One region of the Streptomyces sp. ADMS genome, then DNA from elsewhere that is predicted to be linked to it. Evidence: riboswitches for the same ligand, from Rfam matches in the RefSeq annotation. Region 1 holds a riboswitch; the other holds the start of a gene.
What was found. Region 1 has a riboswitch for thiamine pyrophosphate ahead of thiO (glycine oxidase ThiO). Riboswitches for the same ligand answer to the same signal wherever they lie in the genome.

Region 1 (7,078 bases):
CCGCGAGAGGCCGGTCGGCGGCCTCCACGACGGTGACCGCACAGCCGGCCTCGCGCGCGGCGGTGGCGAACTCGGCGCCGATCCAGCCGGCCCCGACGACCACGATGTCGTGCTGGCGTGCCAGCACGGGCCGCAGCCGCTCGGCGTCGTCGAGGGTGCGCAACAGATGCACACCGGGTACGCCCTCGGTGCCCGGCAGGCGGATCGGTTCGGCACCGGTCGCGAGGACCAGGACGTCGTACGGGACGGGCCCCTCGGCGGTGCCCAGCTCGTGCCGGCCGGTGTCGACGCCCAGCACCTCGCGCCCGAGCTGCACCTCGATGCCGAGGGCCTCGAAGTCGACGTCGAAGGCGGAGTCCTCCGCCTTGCCGAGCAGAACGGCCTTGGACAGCGGCGGACGGTCGTACGGCTGATGGGGTTCGGCGCCGATCAGTGTGACGGAACCGGTGAAACCCTGCTCCCGGAGGGCGACCGCGGTCTGTACCCCGGCCATGCCCGCGCCCACGACGACCGCGCGCCGGGGCTGCGACAGCCCCTGCGCGCCCTGTGCCTGCGTCTGCTCACTCACCCGATCACCATAGACAACTGACAGATTGTCAGTCAGTGGGCGCGGTCCGTGATCTCCTCCACATCCGCCGGCTCGACCTGTGCGACCTGCTCGACCAGGCTCGTCCCGCTGCCCGGCTGCGACTCCCACTCCCAGGTCTCCGCCAACCGCAGCCGCCCGTCCGGCAGTTCGGTCACCTCGGACACACAGTGGCCCGCGGACGTCGTGCCGTCGTGCTTCAGCTGCACGTACCGGAAGTCGAGACGGTCACCTTCCCGCGTACCCACGAGACGGCCGCGTACGACGTCGCCGCCCGCGTACTCCGCCCAGATCTCGCCGTCCTTCTCGTGGTACGCGAACCTGGTGCGCGTCCCCACCTGGCCTGGGGCCTGGTCAGCGACCGGGGCGAGGACGAGACCGTCGAGCGAGCGGGGCATGGGCGAAGGCTCCCTTACATGCGGGTTGCTCTGCGAGCTAGGCTGACCAGCGTAAGCACGCGGGAGCCCGGACGCACCGGGCTGAGAGGGAGGCTGGCGGCCTCCGACCGTACGAACCTGATCCGGGTCATGCCGGCGAAGGGAGGGGCTGGACGCCCATGTCGCGTACGCACACGTCGGACGTCGTTGTCGTCGGAGGCGGGATCATCGGGCTCGTGACGGCCTGGCGGGCCGCACAGCGGGGGTTGGCCACGACCGTCGTGGATCCCGCGCCGGGCGGCGGGGCCGCACAGGTTGCCGCCGGGATGCTGGCCGCCGTCACGGAGCTGCACCACGGGGAGCAGACCCTGCTGGGGCTGAACCTGGAATCGGCCCGCCGCTACCCGGACTTCGTGGCCGAACTCACCGAACTGACCGGCCACGACCTCGGCTACCGCCGCTGCGGCACACTCGCCGTCGCGCTCGACGCCGACGATCGCGCCGAGCTGCGCGAACTGCACGCCCTGCAACAGCGATCGGGCCTGGAATCGGAGTGGCTGTCGGGGCGCGAATGCCGGCGCCTGGAACCGATGCTCGCGCCGGGCGTGCGCGGGGGGCTGCGGGTGGACGGCGACCACCAGATCGATCCGCGGCGGCTCGCCGGGGCGCTGGTGGCCGCGTGCGAGCGGGCCGGGACGGTGCTGCGCCGGACGTGGGCCGAGCGGCTCGTCGTACGGCGTGGGCGGGCCGTGGCGGTCACGGACTCGGAGGGCGACGAACTGGCCGCCGGGTCGATCGTGCTGGCCGGCGGCAGTCTCAGCGGGCGGCTCGCGGGCGTCCCCGAGGCCGTGCTGCCGCCCGTACGGCCAGTGAAGGGCCAGGTGCTGCGGCTGACCGTGCCGAAACGGTACGCGCCGTTCCTGAGCCGGACCGTGCGGGCCGTGGTGCGCGGCAGCCAGGTCTATCTGGTGCCGCGCGCGAACGGTGAGCTGGTCGTGGGTGCCACGAGTGAGGAGTTGGGCTGGGACACGACGGTCACGGCGGGCGGCGTGTACGAGTTGCTGCGCGACGCCCACGAGCTCGTCCCCGGGATCACCGAACTGCCGCTCACGGAGACCCGGGCGGGGCTGCGGCCCGGGTCTCCCGACAACGCGCCACTGCTCGGCCCGACCGGGCTGGAGGGGCTGCTGCTGGCCACGGGCCACTACCGCAACGGTGTGCTGCTGACCCCGGTCACGGGTGACGTGCTGGCGCACACGCTGGCCACCGGTGAACTGCCGGACGAGGCCCGGGCCTTCACCCCCCGGCGGTTCGACCCCGTGCGCATGGAGCAGTTCGTATGAGCCGTCACGTGAACATCCTGGTCAACGGCCGGCAGCGTGCGGTCTCCCCGGGTACCGCGCTCGACGCTCTGGTGAAGTCCCTCACCTCGGCACCCTCCGGTGTGGCCGCCGCACTCAACGAAACCGTCGTCCCGCGCGCGCGTTGGTCGTCGACCCCCCTCTCCGAGGGAGACCGCGTCGAAGTCCTCACCGCCGTCCAAGGAGGCTGAGCCATGGCCGACGATCCCTTTGTCCTCGGTGGTACGACCTTCACGTCCCGGCTGATCATGGGTACGGGGGGTGCGCCCAGCCTCGACGTGCTGGAACGGGCGCTGGTGGCCTCCGGCACGGAGCTGACGACGGTCGCGATGCGGCGCGTCGATCCCTCGGTACACGGGTCGGTGCTGTCGGTGCTGGAGCGGCTCGGTATCCGGGTGCTGCCCAACACCGCGGGGTGCTTCACCGCCGGGGAGGCCGTGCTGACGGCCCGGCTGGCCCGGGAGGCGCTCGGTACGGACGTGGTGAAGCTGGAGGTCATCGCCGACGAGCGGACCCTGCTGCCGGATCCGATCGAGTTGCTGGACGCGGCGGAGGTGCTGGTGGAGGACGGGTTCACGGTGCTGCCGTACACCAGCGACGATCCGGTCCTCGCGCGGAAGCTGGAGGACGTCGGGTGCGCCGCGATCATGCCGCTCGGGTCGCCCATCGGGTCGGGGCTGGGGATTCGCAACCCGCACAACTTCCAGCTGATCGTGGAGCACGCGCGTGTGCCGGTGATTCTGGACGCGGGGGCGGGGACGGCGTCGGATGCGGCGCTGGCGATGGAACTGGGGTGTGCGGGGGTGATGCTGGCGTCGGCGGTGACCCGGGCCCAGGAGCCCGTGCTGATGGCGGAGGGGATGCGGTACGCGGTTTCGGCGGGGCGGTTGGCCTACCGGGCCGGGCGGATTCCCCGGCGGCACCTCGCTTCGGCCTCGTCTCCTGTCGCCGGGGTCGCCCGGTTGGATCCTGAGCGGCCTGCTTTTCAGGCGCCCTGAAGGCGCCTGGCCTCTGGTCTCGCACCCGCGCACCACTCGTTGCCGGTCCGTTTACCAGCGGAGCTCTCCTGTGGGGCTTTCTCACCATCGGCGCTTGTCCGTTGCGATCTGCGTCACAGGTCGGCTGCAGTACCGCTGCTTTCCTGTGCTTTCCTGGCCGAAACCGCGGCCTTGTCAGCGGCGGCTCGTACACTCACCTGCGTGGATACGACCCTTCAGGACCCTCTCGTCGGGCAGGTGCTCGACGGCCGCTATCGCGTGGACGCACGGATCGCGGTCGGCGGGATGGCAACGGTCTACCGGGCCGTGGACACCCGTCTCGACCGCGTGCTCGCCCTCAAGGTGATGCATCCCTCGCTCGCGTCCGACGGCTCCTTCGTCGAGCGGTTCATCCGGGAGGCGAAGTCCGTGGCCCGGCTCGCGCACCCCAACGTCGTACAGGTCTTCGATCAGGGCGCCGACGGGTCGTACGTCTATCTCGCCATGGAGTACATCGCCGGCTGCACCCTGCGTGACGTGCTGCGTGAGCGCGGCGCGCTGCAGCCGAGGGCCGCGCTCGACATCCTGGAGCCGGTGCTCGCCGCGCTCGGCGCCGCACACCGGGCCGGGTTCGTCCACCGGGACATGAAGCCCGAGAACGTGCTGATAGGGGACGACGGGCGGGTCAAGGTCGCCGACTTCGGGCTCGTGCGGGCCGTGGACACGGTCACCAACACGACCGGCTCCGTCCTCGGCACCGTCTCCTACCTCGCGCCCGAGCAGATCGAGAGCGGCACCGCCGACCCCCGGGTCGACGTGTACGCCTGCGGCATCGTCCTCTACGAGATGCTGACCGGCGACCAGCCGCACTACGGCGACTCCCCCGCGCTGGTGCTCTACAAGCACCTGCACGAGGACGTGCCGCCGCCGTCGGCCCTCGTACCGGGCCTGGCCTTCGAACTGGACGCGCTGGTCGCCTCCGCCACCGCGCGCAACGCCGGCATCCGCCCGTACGACGCCGTGTCGCTGCTCTCGCAGGTCCTGGAGACGCGCGGCTCGCTCGACGCCGAGCAGCTGGACGCCGTACCGCCGCAGGCCGTCGCGTCGGGGCACGACAACGCCGAGGACCTGACCAGCGTCATCCCGCGCGCGCTGTCGGTGCCACGGCCCCTGCCCGTCAACGAGGACGAACCCCCGCTCGACGAGCGGCAGTCCAACCGGACCGACCGAACCAGTCAGACGAGCCGGCTGGGGGCCGTCGCTCTCCCTGAGGCCGCCCCGCCCTCCCGGCGGGCCGCGCGGAGCCCGAAACGGCGTGCGCCGTTCGCCATCCTGGTCGCCGCGCTGCTCGTCCTCGGTGTGGGGACGGGCGTCTGGTACATCAACTCCGGGCAGTTCACTCAGGTCCCGGCGGTGCTGTCACAGACCGAGGCACAGGCCAAGGCCCGGCTGGCGGACGCAGGGCTCGACGTCAAGGTCGAGGACGCCTACAGCGACACGGTGGAACGCGGCACCGTCATCAGCACGGACCCCGAGGTCGGCGCGCGCATACGGGCCAACGACTCCGTGACGCTCACCATCTCCAAGGGCCCGGAGACCGTGCCGGTGCCCCAGCTCGCGGGCTACCGCCTCGACAAGGCCAGGGCGCTGCTGAAGCAGAGCGGTCTGGAGCCGGGAATGGTCACCCGGGAGTTCAGCGACGAGGTGCCCCGCGGTTCCGTGATCAACACGAGCCCGGTCCCCGGCACCGAGCGGCGCGCGGGTTCCGCGGTCGCGCTCGTCGTCAGCAAGGGCAGCCCTGTCGAGGTCTCCGACGTCACCGGCGCGAGCCTCGCCGACGCGCAGGCCGAGCTGGAAGAGGCCGGGCTGAGGGTGAAGGTCGCCACCGGGACCGTCAACTCGGACGAGTTCGAGCAGGGGCAGGTCGCCGTCCAGTCACCGGAAGGCGGCAGTGACGCCGAGCAGGGCGACACGGTCACGCTGACGATCTCCAAGGGCCCCGAGATGATCGAGGTTCCGGATGTCGTGGGCGACAGCGTCGACGAGGCGAAGGCGGCTCTGGAGGGGGCCGGGTTCACGGTCGACGAGGACCGGGGGCTGCTCGGGCTCTTCGGCGACACCGTGAGGAAGCAGTCCGTGGACGGCGGCGGCACCGCCGCAAAGGGGTCGACCATCACCATCACGATCCGCTGACCCGGGCGGACTGTCGCCGGCATCGGTTTCGGCATCGGCATCCGCCGACGGGGGGGCGCTCCACCGCGTGACACCCTGAAAGGGTGACCAGCAAGCAGCTCCGCAACCCCGTCGGCGGCCATGTTCCCGTGGCCGGCGGTCTTCACTCCGTCGGCCTGTCCTACGCCCGCGACCTCCTGGCCGAGACCGTGCAGGTCTTCGTCGCCAACCCGCGCGGCTGGGCGACGCCCGTCGGCAACCCCCGCCAGGACGAGGAGTTCCGCGCGGCCTGCGCCGACGGCGCGATCCCGGCGTACGTCCATGCCCCGTACCTGATCAACTTCGGCTCGCACACCGGGGCGACCGTCGAGCGGTCGGTGGAGTCGCTGCGGCACTCACTGCGGCGCGGGCGTGAGATCGGCGCGCTGGGCGTGGTGGTGCACACCGGGAGCGCGACCGGCGGGCGGGACCGGTCCGTGGCCCTCAGGCAGGTACGGGAGAATCTGCTGCCGCTGCTCGACGAGCTCACCCACGACGACGACCCGTGGCTGCTCCTGGAGTCGACCGCCGGGCAGGGCTCCTCCCTCTGCTCGCGCACCTGGGACTTCGGGCCGTACTTCGAGGCGCTCGACGCCCATCCGAAGCTCGGCGTCTGTCTCGACACCTGCCACATCTTCGCCGCCGGGCACGATCTGACCGGGCCCAGCGGTATGCACCAGACCCTCGATCTGCTCGTCGGCACGGTCGGCGAGGGACGGCTGAGGCTGATCCACGCCAACGACTCCAAGGACGTGGTCGGCGCGCACAAGGACCGGCACGAGAACATCGGTGCGGGTCACATCGGCGAGGACCCGTTCCGCGCGCTGATGACACACCCCGCGACCGAGGGCGTACCGCTGATCATCGAGACGCCCGGCGGGAAGGAGGGGCACGCGGCGGACGTGGAGCGGCTGAAGAAGCTCCGGGACGGGTAACGGATCAGGGAGACCCAATATACCCCCAGGGGGTATATTGCTCGTGAGTGCGGGAAACCGTGACACCGGGAGTACCCATGGAGCACGCGACACACGCACACGAGCCCACACGCCATCGCCGTCCAGGCCACCCTCCAACCTCACCGGATGCGCCATCGGCGAGGAACGGCAGGCGATCGGCACCGCACTCGGCCGGGGCGACATACCTACGCCGACCCTGGCGATCACACTCGCCTTCTTCTTCGGCTACGCGTTCACTCTGCGCGGCGTCCAGTGAAGGCCGGTGTCGGCCTGAAGGCCGCGATCCGGGTCGCGCTCGCCGCCGACACCCTCTCCGTCGCCGTGATGGAGCTGATCGACAACGGCGTGATCCTCTTCTGGCCGGGAGCGATGGACGCCGAGCTGACGGACGCGAGCTTCCGGTGGGTGCCGGCCATCGCGCGCACCGCCGCCTTCGTGATCACTGCGCCGGTCGACAAGTGGACGACCGGCTGCGGAGAGGGCCACGCGGTGGTGCACCACTACCGCCACCGGCCCCGCCCCCGAGCTCAGATCTCGGGGCCGTCCCCGGGCTCCTCCTGGTACGAGTAGCGCTGTTCGCGCCATGGATCGCCGACGTTGTGATAGCCGC
Region 2 (7,078 bases), on a different contig from region 1:
TCCTTTCGAACCTAAGATCGACTTCAGCGCGGTCGAGGTGTCCGGAAGAGGTGGCGTGCATGTGGGGGCGTAGTCGGACCAGACGCCAGCGGCAGGCCGAGGGGCTGGCAGCTGTCGAGGGGCCTGTCGAAGCGGCCGACACGGCCCATCAGGCCCTGCTGGAGCTGCGCCGGGCGGTGCGGGGCGAGCTGGCGCGGATCGAAGCGATGCTTGACCAGGGCGACGGCCTGCCCTCGCACACCATCCGCGAGCAGACGACCGGCGCGGTGAGCGTCTTCGCCGACCTGGACGGCGTGTCCCAGCACTACGACGAGGTCCGTACCGCCACGGTCGAGGCGGCCGAGCACGGCGTCGAGGTGGCCCTGCCCTGGCTGGAGGCGCTCGCGGAGCAGGTCAGGTCGATGACCGAGCTGGGGGAGACGTTCGCCGGAGTCGGAGAGTCCCTCGCCTATCTCCGCCAGCGCACCGAACGGCTGCGCGCGGATCTGGTCCCGCTGCGTCAGGGAGTCCACGCGGCCATGCGTGCCGCCCAGGACGAACTTGCCTGTGCCCAGGGCGCCGACGACTGGCACGGCTGGCAGGCGGGCCTCACCGCCCTGAACGACCGGCTGACCGAACTGGACGGGGGCCGCGTCACACCGACGGCCCGGCGCAAGGTCAGCGACCACTACCGCGAGCTGGAGCGGGAGGTGGCGCAGCTGCGGGGGGTGATGGCTGCGGCGCCGCGGTGAGTAGGTCGGAATCCCCTGATGACCTGGCCTTTTGTGGGTGCGCTGGACGTTGCCCACAGGGCGGCGAGGGGCTGTCCGGATGTCTGCGACACTGGTACAGCCATGCCTAAGCCCGGAGAACTCACATTCGTCGCCCCGCGCGGAGCCCAGAAGCCGCCGCGGCATCTTGCCGATCTCACGCCCGCCGAGCGTAAAGAGGCCGTTGCTGCGATCGGTGAGAAGCCGTTTCGTGCCAAGCAGCTCTCGCAGCACTACTTCGCGCGGTTCGCGCACGATCCGGCCGAGTGGACGGACATCCCGGCCGCTTCGCGCGGAAAGCTCCAGGAGGCGCTGCTTCCGGAGCTGATGACGGTCGTGCGTCATCTGTCGACCGACCAGGACACCACCCGCAAGACGCTGTGGCGGATGGTCGACGGGACGCTCGTCGAGTCGGTGCTCATGCGGTACCCGGACCGGGTGACCATGTGCATCAGTTCGCAGGCGGGGTGCGGGATGAACTGCCCGTTCTGTGCGACCGGGCAGGCCGGGCTCGACCGGAACCTGTCCACCGCCGAGATCGTGCACCAGATTGTCGACGGCATGCGCGCGCTGCGGGACGGGGAGATTCCCGGTGGGCCCGCGCGGCTCTCCAACATCGTGTTCATGGGTATGGGTGAGCCCCTCGCCAACTACAAGCGTGTCGTCGGTGCCATCCGTGCGCTGACCGACCCCGAGCCGGACGGCGTCGGGCTGTCGCAGCGTGGGATCACCGTCTCGACCGTCGGGCTGGTGCCGGCCATTCACCGGTTCTCCGACGAGGGCTTCAAGTGCCGGCTCGCCATCTCCCTGCACGCGCCCGACGACGAGCTGCGCGACACCCTCGTGCCCGTCAACACCCGGTGGAAGGTGCGCGAGGTCCTGGACGCAGGGTGGGAGTACGCGGCCAGGTCGGGGCGTCGGCTGTCCATCGAGTACGCGCTGATCCGGGACATCAACGACCAGGCCTGGCGCGGTGACCGGCTCGGGCGGCTACTCAGGGGCAAGCCCGTGCACGTCAACCTGATTCCGCTGAACCCGACTCCGGGGTCCAAGTGGACCGCTTCGCGGCCCGAGGACGAGAAGGCGTTCGTCGAGGCCATCGCCGCGCACGGGGTGCCCGTCACGGTCCGGGACACCCGCGGGCAGGAGATCGACGGGGCGTGCGGGCAGCTGGCTGCCACCGAGCGGTAGGCTTATGCCGTACATACACATCTTCATATTCCGACAGGGGAGCGCCACAGCGCTGAGAGTGCGGGACAGACCGCAGACCCTCTGAACCTCGCCCAGGTCATTCTGGGTAGGAAGTTCGGTCATCACTCAAGCTGTTGCGCCCTGCCCGGGAACCCTCCATGGGTCCCGGGCAGGGCCGCGTCTCTTCCTGGTCATCCCAGGAGGAAGAATCCATTGAGCATCAGTAAGCAGGTCGTGGCCCTGGCCGTCGGGCTCGGGCTTGTCACGCTGTCCGCGTGCGGGTCCGAGGACGGCGGCAGCGGTTCGGCGGCGGACTCCAAGACCGTCACCCTCATCAGTCACGACTCGTGGGCCGTCTCGAAGAGCGTCCTGGCCGCCTTCGAGAAGCAGTCCGGGTACACCGTCAGGGTCCTCAAGGACGGCGACGCCGGGCAGGCCGTCAACAAGGCGATCCTGACCAAGAGCAACCCGCAGGGCGATGTCTTCTTCGGTGTCGACAACACCCTGCTCTCCCGCGCGCTCGACAACGGGCTGTTCCAGCCGTACGAGGTGAAGGACGCCGGCGCGATCCTGCCCGCCTACCGGGCCGACGAGGCAAAGCACCGGGTCACCCCGATCGACACCGGCGACATCTGCGTCAACTACGACAAGGCCTGGTTCAGCGAGCACAAGCTGACGCCACCCGAGTCCTTCGATGATCTGGTCAAGCCCGCCTACAAGGACCTGCTCGTCACGGAGAACGCGTCCACCTCCTCTCCGGGACTCGGGTTCCTGCTCGGCAGCGCCGCGAAGTACGGCGACGACGGCTGGACGGGCTACTGGACGAAGCTCAAGGCCAACGGTGTGAAGGTCGTCGACGGTTGGGAGCAGGCGTACAACGAGGAGTTCTCCGGGTCGGCCGGCGGCAAGAAGGCCAAGGGGGACCGGCCGCTCGTCGTCTCCTACGCCTCCTCGCCGCCCGCCGAGGTGATCTTCGCCGAGCCGAAGCCGGCCACCGCTCCGACCGGGGTCGCCACTGGTACCTGCTTCCGGCAGGTCGAGTACGCCGGGCTGCTCAGCAACGCCAAGAACAGCGAGGGCGGCAAGGCACTGCTCGACTTCCTCGTCGGCAAGACCTTCCAGGAGGACATGCCGCTCAACATGTTCGTGTACCCCGTGCGGGAGGGCGCCCAGGTGCCCGCCGAGTTCACCGCGTTCGGGCCGCAGGCCAAGAACCCCGAGACCATGGCCCCCGCGAAGATCGCCGAACACCGTGACCAGTGGGTCAAGTCGTGGACCTCGCTCGTACTGAAGTAACGGAGCTAACGGAACCGACGGAAGTGAGCGAAGTGGCCTCTGTGGCTGCGCGCCGGAGGGGCGCCGCTCTGCGCGGTGCCCTGCTGGTTCTGCCCGTCGCCTTCTTCGCGCTCTTCTTCGCCTACCCCGTCGCCGCGATCGTCGCGCGCGGCCTTCACGTCGACGGGGTCTGGCGGCTGGGCCGGGTCGGGGACGTGCTGGGGGACTCCGGTATCCGGCACGTCCTCTGGTTCACCACCTGGCAGGCGCTCGCATCGACCGTGCTCACGCTGCTGGTCGCGCTCCCCGGCGCGTATGTCTTCGCGCGCTTCGATTTCAGGGGCAAGCAGATGCTGCGGGCCGTGGTGACCGTGCCGTTCGTGCTGCCGACCGTCGTCGTCGGTACGGCGTTCCTGGCGCTGGTCGGTCGGGGCGGGCTGCTCGACGAGTTGTGGGGCATACGGCTGGACACGACCGTGTGGGCCATCCTGCTCGCGCACGTCTTCTTCAACTACGCCGTCGTGGTGCGGACGGTCGGCGGGCTCTGGGCACAGCTCGACCCGCGTCAGGAGGAGGTCGCGCGGGTGCTCGGCGCGTCGAGGCTCGCGGCCTGGCGGCGGGTCACTCTCCCCGCCCTCGGGCCCGCTGTCGCCGCCGCCGCGCTCATGGTCTTCCTCTTCACCTTCACCTCCTTCGGGGTGGTGCAGATCCTCGGCGGACCGACCTTCTCCACTCTCGAAGTGGAGATCTACCGGCAGACGTCGGAGATCTTCGACCTCGGTACGGCCGCCGTGCTGACGGTTCTGCAGTTCGTGGCGGTGGGCGCGATCCTCGCCGTGCACGCCGGGACGGTACGGCGGCGGGAGAGCGCGCTGCGGCTCGTGGCGCCGGAGACGACCGCACGCCGGCCGCGCGGCCGGGGCCAGTGGGCACTGCTCGGCGGGGTGCTGACGAGCATCGCCGTACTGTTGGTGCTGCCGCTGGCCGTGCTCGTGCAGCGGTCGTTCGCGACGCCCGGCGGTGCGGGCCTCGGCTACTACAAGGCGCTCACCAGCGACGAGTCCGGCATCTTCCTGGTGGCGCCGATCGCCGCCATCGGGAACTCGCTCCAGTACGCCGTCGCCGCCACCGGCATCGCCGTTGTCGTGGGGTCGCTGGCCGCCGTGGCGCTCACCCGGCGCGATGCCGGGCGGATCGTACGGGGGTTCGACGCGCTGTTGATGGTGCCGCTGGGGGTGTCGGCGGTGACCGTCGGGTTCGGGTTCCTCATCGCACTCGACGAGCCGCCGCTCGATCTGCGCAGCAGCTGGATCCTCGTACCGCTCGCGCAGGCGCTGGTCGGGGTGCCGTTCGTGGTACGGACCATGCTGCCGGTGCTGCGGGCCGTGGACGGACGGCTGCGGGAGGCGGCGGCCGTGCTCGGGGCCTCGCCCTGGCGGGTCTGGCGCGAGGTCGATCTGCCGATCGTGCGGCGGGCGCTGCTGATCGCGGCCGGGTTCGCGTTCGCCGTGTCGTTGGGCGAGTTCGGGGCGACCGTGTTCATCGCCCGGCCCGACAACCCGACCCTGCCGGTCGCCGTGGCCCGTTTGCTGGGGCGCCCCGGTGACCTCAACTACGGCCAGGCGATGGCCCTTTCGACGATCTTGATGGTGGTGTGCGCGGTGGCCCTGCTCGTGCTGGAGCGGCTTCGGACCGACCGGACGGGGGAGTTCTGACCATGCTCGGTCTCGAAGGAGCGACCGTACGGTTCGGGGCGCGGACCGTGCTCGACGACGTCGGCCTCGATGTGGCCGAGCACGAGATCGTGTGCGTGCTCGGACCCAGCGGCAGCGGAAAATCGACGCTGCTGCGGGCAGTCGCCGGACTCCAGCCCCTCGACGCGGGGCGGGTGCTGCTCGACGGCCGGGACCTCGGCGGGGTGCCCGCACACAAGCGCGAGGTCGGCCTGATGTTCCAGGACCACCAGCTGTTCCCTCAGCGGGACGTCGGCGGCAACGTCGCCTTCGGGCTGCGTATGCACCAGGTACCCAAGGCGCAACAGGACATACGTGTAAGGGAGTTGCTGGAACTGGTCGGGCTGCCGGGGGCCACCGGACGTGCTGTCGCCGCGCTCTCCGGGGGGGAACAGCAGCGCGTCGCGCTCGCCCGCGCCCTCGCGCCCCGCCCCCGGCTGCTGATGCTCGACGAACCGCTCGGCCAGCTGGACCGCTCGCTGCGTGAGCGACTCGTCGTCGAACTCCGGGAACTCTTCGGCCGGTTGGGCACCACCGTGCTCGCCGTCACCCACGACCAGAGCGAGGCATTCGCCCTCGCCGACCGGGTGATCGTGATGCGAGACGGGCGAATCGCCCAGTCCGGTACGCCACTTGAGGTCTGGCAGCGGCCCGCCGACGAGTTCGTGGCACGCTTCCTCGGCTTCGACAACGTCGTCGAGGCGACGGTGAGCGGGCAGGTCGCGGACACCCCCTGGGGCAAGGCGCCGGTCCCCGAGGGCGCCCCCCAGGGGTCGCGCACGCTGCTCGTACGGCCCGCCGGTGTGCGCCTCGTGCCCGCCGCCGAGGGCCTGCGCTGCACCGTGGCCGCGCGCACCTTCCGGGGTACGCATGTCGCCGTACAGCTCCAGCCCGAGGGCGCGCCCCGACTGGAGGCCGCGTGCGCGCTGCGTGAGGCGCCGGAGCCGGGGGACGAGGTCGGGGTGGCCTTCGACGCGGCCGAAGTTGTCGTGCTCGGGTGATGGGCCCGACCATAGGGTGCGGGCATGACGACACTCGCCCATGACCGCTACTGCGATGAGATCGCCCATCAGGTAGGACAGTTGAGGGCTGTCGTGACCTCCGGCGCCGATCTGTCCGCGACCGTGCCGACCTGCCCGGACTGGACCCTGGAGCAGCTCGTGCGGCACGCCGGGGGTGCGCTGCGCTGGGCGGAGCTGCTGGTGCGGACGCGGGCCGAGGAGAACGTCGACGAAAACGAGGTACCGCTGAGCGGCGGCCCGGAGACGACGGGCGACCCGGCCGCGCTGGACGCCTGGCTCGCCGAGACCGGTGAGCTGCTGGTGGGCACCCTCCGTGAGGCAGGGCCCGACGCGAAGGTGTGGACATGGGGCTGGGAGCGGAGCTCCGGGTTCTGGGCGCGCCGGATGGCCCACGAGATCACCGTCCACCGCGCGGACGCGACGCTCACCGCCGGCATGCCGTACGAGGTCGCGGCCGACATCGCCGCCGACGCGATCGACGAGTGGCTGCAGATCGTCGAGTTCGCGCAGCGGACCGATCCGCACGACGCGGCGAAGGAGCTGCGCGGGCCGGGCCGCAGCATCCATCTGCACGCCACGGACACCGCCGCCGAGTGGCTCGTCCAGCTCACCGAGGACGGTGTCGTGTGGCGTCGCGGTCATGAGAAGGCGACGGTCGCCCTGCGTGGCCCGCTCACCGACGTGATGCTCGCCTTCTACCGCCGACTGCCGCTGGACAGCCCGCGGTTGGAGGTACTCGGGGACCGGGAGCTGCTGGAGTTCTGGCTGCAGAGGGCCACATTCGGCTGACCGCCGGGCGACAGCGCAGTGGCCCGCCCCCTGATGCGGGGACGGGCCGCAACGTACAGCCGGGTACTTACGGTCGCTGCGAGCGGAACGTCAGCTGTTGCCGGCCGATCCACGACGACGCAGACCGAAGAAGACAGCGCCGCCGCCGACGACGACCAGAGCAGCCGCGATACCGGCGATCACACCGGTGTTGGAGTCGGCGCCGGTCTCGGCGAGGTTGGAGCTGCCGCCCGCGGGCGTCGGAACGCTGTTCGCGGGGGCGCCCGGGGTGCTCTCGGAGGCCGACGGAGTCGGGGTGGCCGACTCCTCGGGCTCCGAG

Region 2: another riboswitch for thiamine pyrophosphate. It lies ahead of RB628_RS03500 (thiamine ABC transporter substrate-binding protein); the one in region 1 lies ahead of thiO (glycine oxidase ThiO).

The regions. Positions count from the first base shown of each region.
Region 1 covers NZ_JAVFVX010000031.1:11,549-18,626, forward strand. The annotation lists gene RB628_RS15945 (FAD-dependent oxidoreductase) at 1-568, opposite strand, end outside; gene RB628_RS15950 (hypothetical protein) at 601-984, opposite strand; TPP riboswitch at 1,034-1,146, shown strand; gene thiO (glycine oxidase ThiO) at 1,143-2,306, shown strand; gene thiS (sulfur carrier protein ThiS) at 2,315-2,515, shown strand; gene RB628_RS15965 (thiazole synthase) at 2,519-3,322, shown strand; gene pknB (Stk1 family PASTA domain-containing Ser/Thr kinase) at 3,524-5,494, shown strand; gene RB628_RS15975 (deoxyribonuclease IV) at 5,578-6,447, shown strand; partial or broken gene RB628_RS15980 (DUF4396 domain-containing protein) at 6,562-7,038, shown strand; gene RB628_RS15985 (sulfite oxidase-like oxidoreductase) at 6,996-7,078, opposite strand, start outside.
Region 2 covers NZ_JAVFVX010000005.1:60,511-67,588, reverse strand. The annotation lists gene RB628_RS03510 (hypothetical protein) at 60-731, shown strand; gene rlmN (23S rRNA (adenine(2503)-C(2))-methyltransferase RlmN) at 834-1,940, shown strand; TPP riboswitch at 1,966-2,071, shown strand; gene RB628_RS03500 (thiamine ABC transporter substrate-binding protein) at 2,154-3,236, shown strand; gene RB628_RS03495 (ABC transporter permease) at 3,260-4,930, shown strand; gene RB628_RS03490 (ABC transporter ATP-binding protein) at 4,933-5,949, shown strand; gene RB628_RS03485 (maleylpyruvate isomerase N-terminal domain-containing protein) at 5,974-6,759, shown strand; gene RB628_RS03480 (LAETG motif-containing sortase-dependent surface protein) at 6,850-7,078, opposite strand, start outside.